DNA from 4 places in the Bacillus spongicola genome. Region 3 is predicted to be linked to each of the others. Evidence: riboswitches for the same ligand, from Rfam matches in the RefSeq annotation. Region 3 holds a riboswitch; each other region holds the start of a gene.
The links. Region 3 has a riboswitch for cyclic di-GMP ahead of U8D43_RS10805 (anti-repressor SinI family protein). Riboswitches for the same ligand answer to the same signal wherever they lie in the genome.
Positions count from the first base shown of each region.

Region 1: linked by a shared signal. The riboswitch ahead of U8D43_RS12485 (methyl-accepting chemotaxis protein) and the one ahead of U8D43_RS10805 (anti-repressor SinI family protein) in region 3 are both predicted to bind cyclic di-GMP.
Region 2: linked by a shared signal. The riboswitch ahead of U8D43_RS20915 (cache domain-containing protein) and the one ahead of U8D43_RS10805 (anti-repressor SinI family protein) in region 3 are both predicted to bind cyclic di-GMP.
Region 4: linked by a shared signal. The riboswitch ahead of U8D43_RS03425 (EAL domain-containing protein) and the one ahead of U8D43_RS10805 (anti-repressor SinI family protein) in region 3 are both predicted to bind cyclic di-GMP.

Region 1 covers NZ_JAYKTS010000017.1:45,496-50,059, reverse strand. Annotated here, with positions in the region: gene U8D43_RS12490 (sensor domain-containing diguanylate cyclase) at 278-1,870, shown strand; cyclic di-GMP riboswitch class II at 2,476-2,559, shown strand; gene U8D43_RS12485 (methyl-accepting chemotaxis protein) at 2,623-4,314, shown strand.
Region 2 covers NZ_JAYKTS010000006.1:167,364-171,927, reverse strand. Annotated here, with positions in the region: gene U8D43_RS20925 (methyl-accepting chemotaxis protein) at 1-568, opposite strand, end outside; partial or broken gene U8D43_RS20920 (HAMP domain-containing protein) at 563-1,321, opposite strand; cyclic di-GMP riboswitch class I at 1,585-1,667, shown strand; partial or broken gene U8D43_RS20915 (cache domain-containing protein) at 1,727-2,440, shown strand; gene U8D43_RS20910 (methyl-accepting chemotaxis protein) at 2,807-3,397, shown strand; gene U8D43_RS06640 (cold-shock protein) at 3,516-3,716, opposite strand; gene U8D43_RS06635 (hypothetical protein) at 4,235-4,564, opposite strand, start outside.
Region 3 covers NZ_JAYKTS010000013.1:101,067-105,630, forward strand. Annotated here, with positions in the region: gene U8D43_RS10780 (DEAD/DEAH box helicase) at 1-112, shown strand, start outside; gene U8D43_RS10785 (hypothetical protein) at 495-683, opposite strand; gene U8D43_RS10790 (single-stranded DNA-binding protein) at 698-1,072, opposite strand; gene U8D43_RS10795 (YwpF family protein) at 1,466-1,903, shown strand; gene U8D43_RS10800 (helix-turn-helix domain-containing protein) at 2,005-2,325, shown strand; gene U8D43_RS10805 (anti-repressor SinI family protein) at 2,337-2,492, opposite strand; cyclic di-GMP riboswitch class I at 2,522-2,614, opposite strand; gene U8D43_RS10810 (helix-turn-helix domain-containing protein) at 3,536-3,865, shown strand; gene srtD (class D sortase, LPxTATN-specific) at 3,867-4,484, shown strand; gene U8D43_RS10820 (hypothetical protein) at 4,491-4,564, opposite strand, start outside.
Region 4 covers NZ_JAYKTS010000003.1:199,884-204,447, forward strand. Annotated here, with positions in the region: gene U8D43_RS03415 (glycosyl hydrolase family 18 protein) at 62-1,195, shown strand; gene U8D43_RS03420 (ATP-binding protein) at 1,255-2,331, opposite strand; cyclic di-GMP riboswitch class I at 2,571-2,660, shown strand; gene U8D43_RS03425 (EAL domain-containing protein) at 2,852-3,598, shown strand; gene U8D43_RS03430 (GGDEF domain-containing protein) at 3,651-4,304, shown strand.

The sequences.
Region 1 (4,564 bases), on a different contig from region 3:
CGGGCATCGTTTCATCTGTTTTTGATGGAATTCAACAGTGAAAAGGAGGCGATCACGGAATGAAAGCCAACTCACATATTACTCAAAAGTTGAATGGTATAAGTGAATAATCGTTAAAGTTATGATGAAAAAAATCTCTATTTTGAGGTGGTTTAGTATGTTATCATAACTTTATTATTGATCAATAATTAATACCTCTGTATTCAATTCTAGAGGAAATGTATAATGAGCTACAGATTAATAAGATGATTGTTTTCTATCAATGGGAGTTTGATTTATGAAAAACATAGTGCAGCAGAGAAAATATAAACTAACCACATTGTTTTCGAGTCTAGTTTCGGTATCTGTCATTTTAACGATCTTGATTTTATTTTTATCTTCCTATCAATCCGATCGAAGGTCAATGATCTCGACGTATTTTTATTTGAACTCGTCCATGTCTGAAAAGATTAGCAGTTCAGTTGATTCATTGTTTCAAACGATGAGATTAAGCTTGGAAGATACATCAGCGTTCTATACCGATATTGATCAGATGACAGATGAAGAAATTGAAGAACATTTAGAATTATTAAGAAAAAACAGTCGGTATTTTAATTCATTATCTTGGATAGATGACACAGGGCTCATTCGAAATATTGCTCCCAGTAGTGTAGGACTCAAAAATAAATACATTTCTACAGAAGGAACAAAAGACGTTCTGGAGTCAAGAAAGCCTACGTTAACTGCTCCTTATATAGTTCGCTCAGGTCGACTCGTATTATTGATGAGCCAACCCATTTATGACCGAAATGGCCAGTACAGAGGGATACTTGCTGGCACGGTCTATCTTCAAGAACAAAATGTCCTAAATGAAATTCTTGGCAATGACTATATTGATGAAAACGGTTCATATTATTATGTTGTCGGTCCGGAGGGGAAATTACTTTTCCATCCCATTCGAGAACGAGTCGGCGAAACCGTAATGAAAAACCCTATTGTAAAGAAGGTAACTCAAGGTGAGAGTGGCGTAGCTCAGGTCACGAATACCAAAGGAGTTAAAATGTTAGCGGCTTACAATCAAATTCCAGAAACGGGTTGGGGAGTCGTGCAGCAAACACCCCTTTCATATGTTGAGAAATTACTATTTAAACGGATTCAAGAGCAGGTTTTTTACATTCTTCCTCCCTTTACGCTTCTGCTATTTCTATCTGTTCTACTAGCTCGCAAGCTAGCTCGTCCTATTATTCATTTGGCAGATTTAGTGAACCAACTAGCAGCAGGCAAGTCAGTCGAAACTCCTGGAATTCAGTCTCATTGGAATCGTGAAGCGGATTTGCTGACGAAAAGCGTATTAATCGCTATTCAGTCCGTCCAAGAAAATAATCAGGAATTGACGAATGCAGCCATGACAGATTCATTAACAGGTTTACCAAATCGTAGGAAACTAAATGAAGTTATGAACCTTTGGGCGAGTGGAGGGAACGTATTTTCCGTAGTTGTTGTTGATATTGATCGTTTTAAAGTTGTGAATGATACGTATGGTCACCCGGTCGGGGATGAGGTACTTAAATTTTTAGCTCATACTGTTCAATCTTTATTGAGAACAGAGGATCTCTTTTTTCGCTATGGTGGAGAGGAATTTGTGTTATTACTACCGCATACTAGATCTTTTGAAGCGTACGGGATGGGGGAAAAGATTCGCTTGATTATTGAAAAAACAACTACTCCTACTGGAAAACCCGTTACCATTTCATTGGGTATTTCTGAATATCCCCTCCATTCTAACTCAATGGAGGAATTATTCAGACAGGCTGACAAAGCTTTATATCAGTCGAAGTACAATGGAAGAAATCTATCGACGATTTGGTCAAAAGATATAAATGATCTGTAATGAGTAGGTGGGATATTGTTCACTGATTGATTTTAATACGAAGCCCAATAAAGCATAGAGCTAAAATCAGTTTTTTGAAGGGTCTGTTCGTGAATGTTGCTACTACTGATAATATCGTTAATTGCTTGCTCAAGTTAACCAATGTGTTTGTCCAAAATATTCGAAAAGATAAGCAAAAAAATATTTACTAAACGCGAGTTAAATATAACTCAGAAAAACAGCTTTCTATACCAATGCAGCCTAAACGAGTAATGCGAATATGGGCAAATCAATTTTTTCTTTTCGAAGATGTTGATTTGCTTTTTCTAATTGATTGTCCTACCCATTAAGCTTGCCTGTGCAGGATAAATGCTTGGACGAAAATAAATTAGCTGACGACAATCAGAAGTTCTTCTAAGAAGACTGTTTTCACAAAGTTTGTGGCTGTTCAGGGACGGCAGGCAACTGGACCGTTTATTTATGATGGAATTTAACAGTGAAGTGGTAGATTTAAGCAAAAAAATAATCGAATAGTCACAATGTATACGAAAAGAGCCTTGTGAAAAAAATATCATTTTGAATAAGGAAGCTTCATTTCCTAATTTATATGCCGATATAAGAAATATAAATACAATAGAAACTGTGAAAAATCATCTTTATTTGGGCGCTTGGATGATTGGGAGTGAGTAGCGCAACCGACTAACTAATTTTTTAGTTAGTTTTTTTATTGAAATTTACTACAGTTGAAATTATTGCGGAGGAGGAAAATGAAAATGAAAATCAAAACACGCTTGTATGGTCTTATCTTATTTCTACTCAGTTCACTGATTATTGTCGGGGGAACATCAATAATTGTTTTGTTCTCAACAGAGAAAAATGAGCAAAAATTAGAGAGGGAAATGAGGGTTCAAACTGAATTGAAATCCGTTCAGTACAGGATAGTTGGATTATCGAATGACGAAAGAGGTTTTATTATTTCAGGAGATCCAAAATATGGGGAAGGGATGTCTGCCAAATTTGAAGAGATATCGACTTCGCTTAAGTCTATAAAACCGCTATTACAAGATAAGCAATACGCAGAAATGGTAGATGAAATTGAGATGCATGCAAATGATTTCTGGGCATTAAATCAACAAGTACTTTCTACGTATAAAGAAAATCCAGACCTGGCTGCATCTATTCATTTTGGCGAGGAACGGACTTTGAGAAAAGAAGTGTTGGATCCTTCAATGAATGAACTTATGGAATTATTAAATCAAGATGTAGAGTATTTACAAGATAGAATACATTCGGTCTCTGTATGGGCAGAGTGGGCTATTATCATCGCAGTAATTCTTTCGGTGAGCATTGGGCTCGGCTTAAGCTATTTAATCAGTCGATCTATTTTGAACCCGCTCAAAAAATTGAATGAGCAATTTAAGGAAATCGCTCATGGAGAAGCAGATTTAACAAAGTCGTTAATAATTAAAAGTAAAGATGAATTAGGTGAATTAGCTTCATCTTTCAATTCATTCATTTTGTCTTTAAGTAAAATTATCCAACAGGTAAGTTACTCATCTGAACAAGTGGCAGCAGCATCGGAGGAATTGTCAGCCAGTTCTGAGGAGTCTAAAACTACATCTGGCCAAATCTCAAGCTCTATGCAAACGATTGCTTCTGAAAGCACACGACAAAATATCAGGAGTGAGCGAAGTCTTGATCTAGTCACTGAGTCTTTAAATGGCTTATCATTCGTTTCAAATAATACGAGTAATATTGCTGAATTATCAGCGAAGATGAGAAACAAGGCAGAGGTTGGAATGGGTTCAATCAATGAAATGCAAAAACAGATGGAGTCTATTCACCAATCCGTTGATTCTGCAAAAAATGGATTGACTACATTGGTAGGAAGTACGGATGAAATTAGTAATATTTCTTCCCTTATCACCGAAATATCGAGTCAAACGAACTTATTGGCCTTAAATGCAGCGATTGAAGCAGCAAGAGCAGGTGAATCTGGGAAGGGATTTGCCGTTGTTGCTGAAGAAGTTAGAAAACTTGCCGATCAGACGAGTCAATCAGCTAACCAAATTTCTACTTTAGTGAACACGATTCAACACGAGTCAAAGGATACCGTCATAAACATCAACATCGTCCAAGAGAATGTGGATTCAGGTATTTCTCTTACAAAAGAAACTTCTGGAAATTTTATGGAAATTTTAACTTCTGTTGAGCAAGTTACATCACAAATTCAAGAAGTAGCAGCAACCACTGAAGAACTAAATGCAGGGGTTGAAGTCATTAAAGACTCGATTGAGACATTAGCAGCCGGCACAAAAGAAACATCTGCTAGTACGGAAACGATTGCTGCAGCTAGTGAAGAACAATTGGCTTCTATGGAGGAAATCTCTCATGCTTCAGATTCGTTATCTAAGTTAGCTGAGGAGCTTCAAGCAACTGTTTCTAGATTTCGTTATTCGAATTAAAGCTAGGATAGGGTGAGACAGCTTCTTATCCTAACTAGATAAACAAAAACGCCAATATACTATTGGCGTTTTTGTTTTGAAAAAAATAATATGGAAAAAACCAGTATCAACCGTGGATTATATATAGACAATCAAACTGTGCACCCGCAAAATGACTGCATTTTCATCCCGACGGAAATTGAATGGCAATTGACAACAGTTTAAACGAACAATCAGAGAATATTCTTTACATATTGGATGTAAAAACTTA
Region 2 (4,564 bases), on a different contig from region 3:
TATTTGTGATCTTTTCCGCTGCATTACGTGAACCTTCTGCTAATTTTCTTACCTCATCCGCAACAACGGCAAAACCTTTCCCATGCTCCCCTGCTCTCGCCGCTTCAATCGCTGCATTTAGGGCGAGCAAATTCGTTTGATCCGCAATGGTTGTAATGACCTCTGTTATACTCCCAATCTCCGAAGACTTCACACCTAATATCTCGATGATTTGTGACGTGTCATCGACATTTTTTGAAATTAAATTCATTTGCTTTACTACATTTTCAACATTAGCTGAGCCTTTTTGAGTAGATCGTATCGATTCTTCAGTACGCTGAGACATCTCAGAAGCTTTTGAAGCGATCTCATTGATACCTGTTGACAATTGATTCACTGCAACCGAGACATCATTGATGCTTTGTAACTGTTGCTCGGCTCCTGCAGCTGAATTTTGAGCTAATGCTGACAGATGATCGGTAGCTTTCACGGTTTGATCCGCACTCGCATTAAATTCTTCTCCTGAAGCTGCCACTTGGTGAGTAGCTGAACGAACCGTCGAAATGGTTCCATTTAAATCTTCAACCATTCGATTTAAGGAGGTCACCATCTCTCCAATTTCGTCACGATTTTTAATATTTATTTTATCCACTGCCAAATTTCCAGCAGCTACTTCCTTCAATACTCTAGTCACTCTTCTAATCGGCGTAGCAATGAGTCTTGTCATGATAATGACAATAACAATTCCAGCTATGGTGGCTAAAACCATAAAGAACATCGTATTGGTTCTCGCTTGTTGAAAACTTGTTGAAACTGCTTCCTTTGAAGAAACGATTGAGTTTTCATTGATTTCAACAATTTTGGCGATATTTGCTTCAATGCTCGTGATGGTGATTTGCGCTTCTTGTTGTAAGCGATTAATCGTAATCATGTTATATTCCCCTTGGTTAAGAACCTGATCTACAATTGTAATCGACTTATCTCGATGCGCGGTAAGATTAGAAAATAATTGCTGTTCTTTCTCATTATCAATATATTGTTGATAATGATCATATAACTCATCAAAACGCTTCTTATTTTCTTCTAATTGTCCTGAAAATTTCTTCATATCTACATTATGATTGGCTCGTAATGCATTTGTATATTCAAGTAAAATACCATAGGTTAATTCATGCGCCCCCTTAATTTCTAGGACTGATTCAATTGCAGGAAATTCATTTTCCGTCATTGAATTGACCGACGTACTCACTCGATTCATTTGCATAAGATTGAAAGCATTTCCGACTAGCATTAAAAATAAAATAATAATAAATCCCGTTATAATTTTCTTCCTTATGCTCATGTTGATTCGAAGCTTTTTGAATTTCTTCACCTTAAACTCCCCCAATTCTCCAGCGATATTGATGTTATCTTTATTTTAGCTGATATTCAGGCAGATGTTCAGAATTTTTTATAAAAAAACAAAAATTTCGCGTTATATCGTGGAAATTCTATCTTTTCACTTACATGGTTTTAGCAAATAGACACATATAGCTTGAATCAAACAAAAAGAATATTCTAATAATCAGGCAAAAAAATTTTATATGTTAAAATACCCCTACATTTACATTTTAAGGGCAAACCAATCGAAAGGTTGGGACGCAAAGCTATAGGGGCTACTCTAATTGGAACGCCAGCCAGCTGCTTCACATTTACTGTGTTGCCTTCATTCCTATAGGCATTTTTTTCTATTTTATTGGTGGTCCGCATGAAATTTTTTATGAATTTAAAATTTAGAAGAAAGATCATTTTACTAGTTTTATTTTTTACCGTCATTCCGCTTATCATCACGACCTGGATTAGCTACAAACAAACCTATGGCGGCATAAAGGACTTAACATTTACAGACCTAAACTATATGGTGGGCTTACAAGCAGACACCCTATCCAATTACACTGAAACGATAAATTCAGGCAATGAAAATCAAACCACTATCGCAAAGCTCGTTAGCGGCATAAAAGAAAAATACTACGAACCAAATGGGATGACTGGATATGCATTTATATTAGATGAAGCCGGAAATGTTATTCATCACCCTAATCCTGATACAATCGGAACCAGTTTAATTCAACACAGCTTTGTTGAAGAGATGGTAACTAAGAAGACAGGATTTATTGAATATGATTGGGATGGCGGCAAGAAGGTGATTGCCTTCAAGGAGCTTCCGAACGGTTGGGTTCTAGGAGTGGGGAGTTACCTACACGATATTATGCAGCCTGCTACGAATATTTTCAAAACGCTAATACTTATAACCATTATTGTAGTTATCCTAACATTCATTATCATCATTCCCGTTACCTACTATATCTTGAGACCGTTTAATCAGCTAACGTCCGGAATGAATCGTTTTAAAGAAGGGGATTTAACGGTCTGGCTTCCGGTTCACTCAAATGACGAAATCGGGCAAATGAAAATAATTTTTAATGAAATGACTAGTCATTTCCATATCATTACAAAAACCATCCAAAATTCCTCTGATAAACTATTACAATCGTCAGAAGAGCTGATGGCAAGTGCTGAAGAAAATACAGTAGTCGCTGACAATATCATGGTTAACATTCAAGATATTTCTTCAAGTGCAGAAGCACAAACAAAGCTTTCAGACGCAAATCATTCAACGATTCTATCGACTAACGAAACAATCCAGCAAATAAAAGAGAAGATCAATGAAACAAATTCCTATTCCATTGAATCGAAGCAACAAGTCGAGAGTGGACATCAATCCGTCCAACAAGTGTCAACAGAAATGTATAGTATACCAACCACCATAAAAGATACAGAAAAGATAATGGACAACCTAGAACATCACTCACAAAATATTGCGGTTGTCACACGTCAAATTGAAGAAATTTCTGAACAAACGAATCTTCTCGCACTAAACGCAGCAATCGAGGCTGCTCGTGCAGGAGAGCATGGGAAGGGATTTGCTGTCGTGGCTGATGAAGTCCGCCGATTAGCCGAGCAAGCCAAAAATTCTTCTGGTGAAATCGCAAGCATCCTTCATACCGTTACGAATGAAATAAGCACTGTCAGCTCTTCGGTTAACTCGTCTTCACATGCCGTTGATCGTGGCTTAAATGTTGTCCATCAAACAGCCGAGACATTCACCAATATTTCAAAGGTATTCACTTTATTCACAGATAATTTTAAGACTATCCTTTTCTCTATTGACCAAATTGCCTCAGAATCTGAAACAGTCGCTCGGCACACACAAGGCATGGCCCAAATGGTGAGGGAAACGGCAGCCTCTACTGTTCAAGTGTCAGCAAGTCAAGAAGAAATGACTTCTTCTATGGAACAAATCAGCTCTTCCACCCAAACGTTGACCGCAATGGCTCAAGAATTACGTTCAATTGTTGATCAATTCCATATTGAGTAGAAGAGTACATAAAAAAAGAGGGAGGCACTTAGTACCTCCCTTCTTCTATCAACTCTTTAATTTCTACTTAAAAATAAAACAGACTCCTTAAATAGGAGTCTGTTTTTGCAAAGGCTAATTATGCTTTTTGAACGTTAGCAGCTTGTGGTCCGCGTGCGCCTTGTTCTACTTCGAAAGATACTTCTTGACCTTCTTCAAGAGTTTTGAAACCTTCGCCTTGGATAGCTGAGAAATGTACGAATACGTCTTCTCCACCTTCAACTTCGATGAAGCCGAATCCTTTTTCTGCATTAAACCATTTTACTTTACCGTTTTCCATATTTGTTGCCTCCTAGTGCGTGTTACACACAATGTATTACTATTCTTGCTCTAAATGATATCCAGGCGAAAAGTATCATTTTCTTCCCATATCTACCGAACAAAAATAATTACTAATAAGGATAACAGATAGATTTTCAAATAGCAAGTGTTCTAGCATACTAGAATTTCGTTTGACATAACTAGTTAATTTTCAACAATTTTCGCATCCGCACTACTGACGATTCTGCTTTCCCTACTATAAAAGTTGATACTACTATAGGTTTATAGCAGTCTCGACTATTTGTCCTAGTTACAAGCGAAAGTCATCGGTAGAAAAATTTGTCAGTTTAAAGGTTGAACTTTAGTTTTCTTTTAAATAGGCTGTTTTCGCAAAGATTGTGGCTTTTTGAATAAGAAGGAATCCTTTGACTTGTATGACTTCGTGCTCTTTTCCTAATGAAAAATTCTTCAGCCTATCCTCAAAAAACTGTCCTAGCTAATTGACTTAGTAAGAATTTAGTAGAAGACAGACGATTTTTAATACAATCCAACTTCCGCTTCCAATGCCCCTCCTGTAATCAAGTAATAGAACTGTCGTGCCTCCTCCCCGTACAATCTGGCTACTTTTTCTTGACTTGCTTGATATCGATAAATCGACAAAGTCTGATTTTGATGGATAGAGATTTCATATTCATTCATGATAAAATCCATTCCGATAACTAACCCATTATTATTAGACCAGCGTTGTCTTTCAAGAATATCCTGAACCAAAGTACGTTCATGTGGAGTATCAATGATTTTCACGATTTCTCCTTTATCAATGTTTGGAACATTTCTTTTGACCAAGAAAATTTGTTCGTTTCCTTC
Region 3 (4,564 bases):
CGACATGATGCTCGAGAAAAAACAAGCACTCAACGACGACATCATCCAAAGCGATTCCTGGATTACCGAGCTATCTGATCATGATTTAAAAGACTTACTTACATTGAAATAAGCATTAGTTTGGAAGGCTTCCCGTTTACGGGGAGCCTTTAATAATGGCTCTTTTCGTATCCTTTGTTGCTATTGGCACAAAGAAAAAACAGGCAGTAAGGTTTTTTCGACTGATTTCTTACCTTTTATCTAGAAATGGAGAATTTTTCATGAGGAAAAGAGCACGAAGTCATACAAATCATGGAATATATTCCTATTCGAAAAGCCACAATCTTTGCGAAAACAGCCTCAATAATCAATCGAATTCTTAGCATCTAATAAAATGTTTTCTCAATAAATATCCACAAAAAAAGAGCCGGTTGGGGAGCCGGCTCAACGGGGAGTTTGACGAGGGTTAAAACGAGGTAGATGTTTTTCTCTCTATTACGAGGGCATAGAGGAAGTTAAGAGGACAGTTGATTTTCTTTTACGACTGGAGTCAATGGTAGAGTTGAGTATGCTGTGAGTGTATTTTTCTCGAGGATGGACACTTTTTCTTGGAGTTGGACTATTTCCGAGCGTGCTTGACCTAGTTTGAGAATTAGCTCACCAACAAGTAGTTCTATTTTTTTCAATTCGTTTTGATTGCTCACTGATGCGGTCCTCCTTATGGTAAAATAGCTTCTGCTGGTGTAAAATGGGTATTTTCTGCCGTTTGTTGCGTTTTTTGGCCTAAAAATTTAACACTTTCGCCGAATACTTCGGTCATGTAAATTCGTTTGCCTTCGGTGTTTTCGTAGTATCTCGTTTGAATTTTTCCGATAATACCGACCACCGATCCTTTCACACAATAGACGGCGGTGTTTTCTGCCGTTTTGTTCCAGAGCGTACATAGAACAAAATCCGTTTCAAATTCACCTGCAGCGTTCCGGTAGTGGCGATTCACAGCTAATGTCACATTTAATACCGATTTACCGTCACGGGTTTGCTTTAGGACTGGATCTTTTGTCAGTCGACCGACCAGTGTTACTTGATTAATCATTCTCTCCCTCCCTTCTAACCACATTGTATCGAGAAGGTGGGTGCACGTAAAATGGATGATTCCTTCCTTCCTTTTTAAAATTACATCATTAACTACCGAATTCAGCTAGGGGAATTCAATAGTTTTCATTCATTTTCTAGTAAAATTTCAGCAAACCAACAAATTTAAAATTTTTTCAGATGTGTGTTCCAGATTTTACTATGATATAATTTTTATTAGAAGGCTCTATTCTTCTTAATTGTTGCTTTAAGAAGAAATTCTGTATGAAAATCGTTCATTTTTTAAAATCCACCCTTCAGATCATACGAAAAGAGGACCCGTAGTATAGTGATGTCAAGGAAACTGAGCAAATGCGAAAGCAGCCGATTAGAATGATGTCCAAGGAGGAATTCGATGAAAACGTTTAAAATTATTACCTTTCAAATTATAGATCAAGAGGAAATTGTGACGATTGATATCGAAGATGGGCTAATTATTAATAAAGAAGATCTGAAAGGCACGTGGCTCGTTGAAGCCTTTGCCTCTCGTCAATATTACGATTACTTTCGAGAAATTCAACAAACCACCGATGATACAGAAATTCGTGTCGTCATTACTCACCCTCAGAACGACTATGCTTCCTTCTTTATACATATTCGCGGAATTAAGCAGCTTGATGGGAAGATTAGTGTGTTGATGGAAGGTCATCTTAAAAAAATACCAAAAGACTACTCCGAATTACTTCTAAATGAACTGATTGAGCAAGGTCTTGAAGGTGCTCCCTTAATTGAAACCTTTCGAAAAAAAATCAAACTAAAACCAAAACTAACGTCTAATTCAAGTGGACAATAGTAATAATCCTATAAATGTTTTCACGAGAACTTGTTCTCTATAGCTAACATATGTTACTTTATTAATAAATGTAGTTTACTACTTATCACGAGGTGTCGATTATGATTGGAGAACGTGTAAAACAATTGCGACTGGAGAGAAAAATGTCGATGACTGAGCTAGCCGATCGAGCTGGCGTCGCAAAATCTTATTTAAGTGCGCTTGAGCGTAATTTACAGCAGAATCCTTCTGTTCAATTTTTAGAAAAAATTTCGTCTGCACTTCATGTCTCCATTGAGTCAATATTATTTGATTCAAAACAAACCAATGCACTCGATCCAGATTGGGTAGATATTGCTCAAGAAGCTATTTCTTCTGGTATCACAAAAGAGCAATTCAAAGAATTTATCGAATTTAATAAATGGCGAAATGAACAAAAATAAAGTCTTGCAGATTATGCAAGACTTTTTGTAATATTTCGACTCATTTCATTTGATGTGGGTATTTTCTTTGTTTTCAAAAATTCTCTTATCTCATTTTTTGAAATTCCACTTTCTAGAGCTTCTTTCACTAGTTGGATCCACTCCAGATCCAGTTCAATTTTCCCCATTATTCTTCCCCCTAAAATACTGATGTATTTCAGGCAACCCAGCCATCATAGCTTATTTTGTTATAAGCAGTAGATCTGTGGCTTTGCGTCCTCATCTTTAAATGAGTTTGCCTTTAAACTGATGTAGTTATTTGCTATATTCCTCATTATACAGACGTGTCCTCCCATTTTTTGTAACAATTTGTCTATCGAATCTTTATTTTCAGAATTTTTTATCACCAATATTTGCTATATAGTGACATTTTCCCTCCTTCCATAGGTGAAATTCTTCATAATTCCATAGTCTGTAGCTAATTTTGTCGAGTATTACAAACTTTTTTTCATCTGCTTTCGGTACGCTTCTAATTTTTTTGTAGCTGGGATGTAACTTGATTGCTTTTCTAAGGAGCTATTCGCGTTAAAGAAAGGACTATTCGTGAGGTTTTGACCGCAAGTAGGGCAGTGCCAGTCACCAAACTCTGTCGCACTGAAGGAAGGACGATAACAACGTGAACACATTTTTTTATACATTACATGCACCCCATCATTTTAATATTTTCTTATACTGCCAATTTTTCCTTGTTGATTCTGGGCTAGGTGTACCTTTATTTCTAACTGGCTCACTAAATTCTCCATTTCACTCTTGATTACCATCAAAAACAGACGAAATGATAGCCGAAACAAAGTACTATCATCGATGATAAACTGATACGAAAAGCAACAAAGTTTATGAATTGAGCCTTACAAAAGAATTGTTAACAAGAGCTAGATAAGAAAATATTAGGCTAAGGCTGTTCGAGGGAGGATGAGCTTATCCTATATATTTGTTTCTTGTACTGGATAGATAATTCGAGCTATGCATTTAGTAACAGGAAAAATGTCACTCGTTTGTTCTTTTTAATGAATTATAATTCTATTATAAAGTACAAACAGAGAGAATAAAAGGCATTTTTTCTATATAACGAACATTTTTTTCTTTTCTTTCAAAAACAAACTAAAATCCCCTTTTAATCGCCTCTTTTGTTCTATATAATGAACGTATAATGATATAAAGGAGTTATTTTATGATTGGAGAAAAAATCAGAGAAATAAGAGAAGAGCGAGGAATCTCCATCAATGAGCTATCATTAAATGCAAACGTTTCTAAATCCTATATTAGTTCGATTGAGAGAGGACTTCAAAAAAACCCTTCGCTAAAGATCCTTAAACAAATAGCTGATGCGCTAAGGATACCAATCGATGAATTCATAAAAACAGAAGAAGTTCATGAGGGAAATTATTTAGACAAAGTGTGGTTATCTTTGCTTTCTGATGCTGTTAGGAGTGGATTAACAAAGAGAGAATTTATGCAGTTTACTAGATTAATGCGCTATAAAAGAGAGGAGAAAGCTTAACATGTTGCGATGGAGTGGTCTTGTTCTCTGTTTTCTTGGAGCATGTTTCTTTCTTTATGCCCTGTTTTCTATTTTATCGCAACATCAACAAACGAATGCCGCACTTGAAGAAGCTAAACATTCCTTATCGAAGGCTGAGTTCTCGTCTAAAACGAAACAGCTTGCGGATGAAGAGAACCCCATTCCTAGATACCAGTTTACTCAAGGGGCTATCGTGGGCCTTCTAAAACTTCCTGTTTTAAACAAAGAACTTCCAATCGTTGAGGGAACCGATGAAATCGATTTAGAAAAAGGTGTTGGACATTTATCCTCAACTAAATTGCCCGGACAACAAGATAATATTTTTTTAGCGGGACATCGTGATACGGTTTTTAAAGGTTTAGGCAAATTATCGATAGGAGATACATTATTGGTAGAAATGACGAGCGGAACATTCGAGTATGTGATTATAGAGACGTTCATTGTTAAGGAAGATGACCTCAGTGTCACGTTGCCAACTAGTCCAAATGAAATGCTCACTTTATCTACCTGCTACCCTTTTGCAGCTCTGTCTTCCACGAAAGAGCGCTATATTATTCGAGCAGAAAAAAAAACTAAGGCGAGGAATTCCCCGCCTTAGTTGCTGCTATTCGTCTTTACGATCTTCGTCTTCCATATCTTTCGGGTCTTCCAGAATTTCTTCTTCTGGCGTATTTTTGT
Region 4 (4,564 bases), on a different contig from region 3:
TTAAACTTAAGAGAAAATCAAGTTACAATAGTATTTATCTGATAACGAGGGGAGAGGAATTATGAATAAACAATTTTTAATTATCAAGCTTTTGTTTATAGGCATACTAATATTCCCAGCAGATAGTAATGGAGAACAAGGGTTTTCTAAACTACCAGATCGGGAGTATTGGCAAGATGGAAAAATTTCCAAGGAATCGCTGACTTTGCTTATTAAGAATGGAAAAAGAGCGACAGATACTCCTGTCATTCTTGGATTTTATACGAAATACTATGAAGATGATGAAAAGTCATTAAATTCCTTATCAAACTATTATTCTTATATGAATGCAGTAGCTACCGCTACGTTCGAGGTTAACAATATGGGGGAAATTCTCGGAGAAATACCAACGGAGGGGTTAGCACTTGCAAAACAACATGAAGTAAAGCGATTCGCGACCATTCAAAATGGCTTCGATCCAGATTTAGCTCACACGATTTTAGCCAGTAATGAGAAAAGTAGTATGTTGATTCAAGAGCTTGTAAAATTAACAAAGGAAAATGGCTATACCGGAGTGAATGTAGATTTTGAAAAAATGAATCCAAGTGATCGTCTGTTATACACAGAATTTATAGCGAATCTCTCTCTATCATTAGAAAAAGAACAGATAGATCTTATGATTTCCGTCCCTGCAAAAACAGGTGACTTTCCTGATAATGAGTGGATAGGAACATTTGATTACCATGAACTAGGAAAAAATGCTGATTATATCCAATTGATGACTTATGATGAGCATGGCACCTGGGGAGAGCCAGGACCAGTAGCGGGAGTAAATTGGATGACAGATGTGCTCGACTACGCTGCCACACATATTGATTCTGAAAAGCTTTTATTGGGTATTCCTTCTTATGGTTATGATTGGAATTTAACGCTGGGAGCAGACCACAAAGCAGTTTCCCAAGCGGAAGTAGAGAACCTGCTTCTTGAAAAAAATTTAGCAGTACAGTGGGATGATCCCTCGCAATCACCATATGTTCATTATCAAGATGAACAGGAACAAATTCATGTTATTTGGTTTGAAAACAACCAAAGTATCTCTGAAAAGGTGCATCTTGTTAAAAAATATAAATTAGCCGGAATTTCCATGTGGAGAATGGGATTAGAACAAGAATCCTTTTGGCAAAGTATTGAAGAAACGTTAGAGCAATTTAATTAATGTGAATAGGATTTGTATTTGTTATTTTAAGAGGAACCTCCTATTTTGTATAAGTGCCCTCAATTTGTTTCACCATATTCAGAGGGGACGTTTTTGACTGTTGGTAGAGTAAGAGTCACTTTAGTGCCAAGGTTTTCTTTGCTTTCTACTAGAATATGCCCTTGATGGTATTCAATAATCCTTTTGCAAACCATTAAACCCAAACCTGTTCCTTTTTCTTTAGTCGTATAAAAAGGCTCAAAAAGCTTTTTTTGTCGTTCCAATGAGATTCCGGTTCCCCCATCTTGAATTTTGATCGTATACCAGTGCTCGTCAACTTTTTTTAAAGAAATGTGAATATCTCTTTTAGTTTCAAGTGATGCGTCAATGGCATTTTGAAGGAGATTGATTAGTACCTGCTTAATTTGATTACCATCACACTCACCTTCAATCGAGCTGTCAATCGCTGCTGTAATCGAAATGCCTTTTAGCATGGCCTCTGGTTTTATTAAATTGAGGACACCGTATAGTAAATTAGAAAGATTATGTTTGCAAATCTTAATGTTTTCGTGCGGTTTTGCAATCATCATAAATTCGTTCACGATACTATTAATTCTATCTAATTCATCTAGCATAATTTCTACGTATTGTTTCAGGTGATCTTCTTGCACCTCTTTTTGAATCATCTGTGTAAATCCTTTTAAAGAGGTAAGTGGGTTACGGATCTCATGTGCGATACCGGCTGCTAATTCGCCTACCATAGCTAGTTTCTCTGTCTTTTTGATTCTTTCTTCGTTTTGCTTCTCTTTGGTAATATCAATCGCAGTACCAATCACTTCAACTACTCTATTGTTTTTTTTATAGGGAGTTAAGGTTGCCATATAATAAATATCATTTATATGCCCTTCATAATTGGTCACTGATCCAGACCAGGCCTCCTCATAAATAGCTGATTTTTGTTCAGCTTGAGGATGAGGAATAATGTCATCAAGGGATTTCCCTAAGATAAGTTCTGGAGATAGATTCATCTTTTCTAATAATTTCCCTTCACAAAATGTGTGAATAAATCGATTCTCTTTTTTAATGAATTTAAATACAAATCCATTTTGAAATGGAATAAAATCGTAATAATCAATAGTTGATTTAGGAAACTTCATGTGAATTTTCACCCCGTTCATAAATTAGACTAAGAATGTCTATAAACATTCGACTAAAAACTAGTTTATTCCTTCAATTTTCTATTTTTTGTGAATGTGTTGGGTGGTTAAATAAATTGAATGATAAGTATCAAACTGAAGATCTGAGGTTATTTTATAGAAAAAATTGGTTATTTTTTACGAGTTAGTATGTAAATGTAACGGAAGTTGTGGTAGAATTATCCTAGTAATCAATAGAATATGTACGTGGGCAAACTAATTGAAAGATTAGGACGCAAAGCTAAAGGGGCTAATGCTGTGAAAGATAGCAATGCCAGCCAGTTGCGAGTATAAGGATTTTATTTGTACTGCTGCCCTTAAAAATGGGCAGCTTTTTTTGATGTATTAGTATGGTCAACTTCGAGAACATTGGGTAGAACCTATGAGGCTATTAGCAGTCCGTTATGTGATTCAGACGGCAGTCCACTCTCAACTTATATAATACTCTTGAATAGAGGGGAAGGAGAGACAAGAAATATTTATGATGAATATTCCGATTGAAAAAGTGATAAGAGAGCGGCTGTTTACACATGTCTTTCAGCCAGTGCACTTAGTTCATACAGGTGAAATTATTGGGTATGAGAGTTTAATTAGGTGTGGGTTTTTTTCATCCCCGCAACATTTATTTCAGAAAGCATTAGAGGAAGGGTTGTTGTTTGAGCTAGATTGTGCATCTATGCTTGAAGCAATGAGGGTCTATAAAAACCACTACAAAGATGAACTGATATACCCTAGACTATCTGTCAATGTTTATCCCTCAACACTGACCAATCCGCTATTCCAGGAGTTCTTAGATTCTGTTATTTCAGAAGTTAAATATCCATTAAATCGAATTGTGTTTGAAATTAGCGAAGCGGCGACCACCGAGTGTTTTGAGGTATTAAATGATCGGATTGTCTATTTAAAGAATGTAGGTGCTTTAGTAGCATTGGATGATTTAGGAAAGGGACAATCTACGATTCGGACTGTCATTGAGTTAGAACCAAGTATTATCAAGTTAGATCGATATTTTGGAAAGAACCTAGCAAACCACGCACGAAAACAACATTTTTTGAAAAGCCTCGTTTATTTTTTAGCAAATGATCATATAGTTCTCGAAGGGATTGAAACAGAAGCCGATTTAGCATTTGCTCGAAAAATAGGCGTCCATTTTGGTCAAGGTTACTATTTAGGTAAACCCCATAATGTCGAGAACTGTGAGTCATTTCCTTTGAATTTTCTACCTTAACTATCATGAGAAAATTACTTCCAAGAAGCAAATAATTATGGAAGATTAGGTGATGAATGCAATGAATTGGCATGGTCGTATTTGGGTGATAGGCTCCATTACAGGGTTTGGTTCGTTGTTTATCATAATAAGGTATCTGACTTATAAGAATATCTATTTTTCCGGAATAGCGGATTATTTTCTTCTCGCAATGTTCTTTTTACTATGTACCTTAGGCTTTCTTTTAGGGTATTATTTTGACAAATATCGGTATGTTGCTCACATGGACGTACTGACTAATCTAAGGAATCGTTATTTCTTAACGAAGGCCTTTGAGAGACGAAAAAAGAGTCAAATTTCGTTTTTTCTTCAGTTTATTGATTTAGATGATTTTAAGAGAGTTAACGATGTTTATGGTCATCAAGTAGGAGATGAAGCGCTCATATCGATCGCAAGCACGCTCAGGAAATATTTTCAGAAGGGAGATGTTGTTTGCAGATGGGGGGGAGATGAATTTGTAGTTTTAACCTCCGAGAAGCAACCAAATCTACAAAAAGCGATAACGAATGAATTGAAAACACTTTTGCCGAATGAAACCATCTCTCTCTCAATCGGAATAGTGAGTTATCCTGCTGACGGTGAATCACTCCAAGAGTTAGTGAGAACGGCTGATAAAAAAATGTACACAAATAAAATAGACAAAAAACGGTACGCAGCATGTGAGTGATAAGAGGGAAATATCAAAAAAATTTTAGGATAATAAAAAGAGGCTGTTTTCGCAAAGGTTGTGGCTTTTCGTATCAGTTAATCATCTGTGATATAGCTTTGTTTCGGGCATCATTTCGTCTGTGTTTAATAGAAATCAACAATGAAATGGAGGATTTACTCAAAAATCAGATGAAATAGCCACAATGTATACGAAAAGAGTCTACCAAAAGAATACTATAGTAGATTGTATGATATATTTATTTATAGGAAAATAGAATC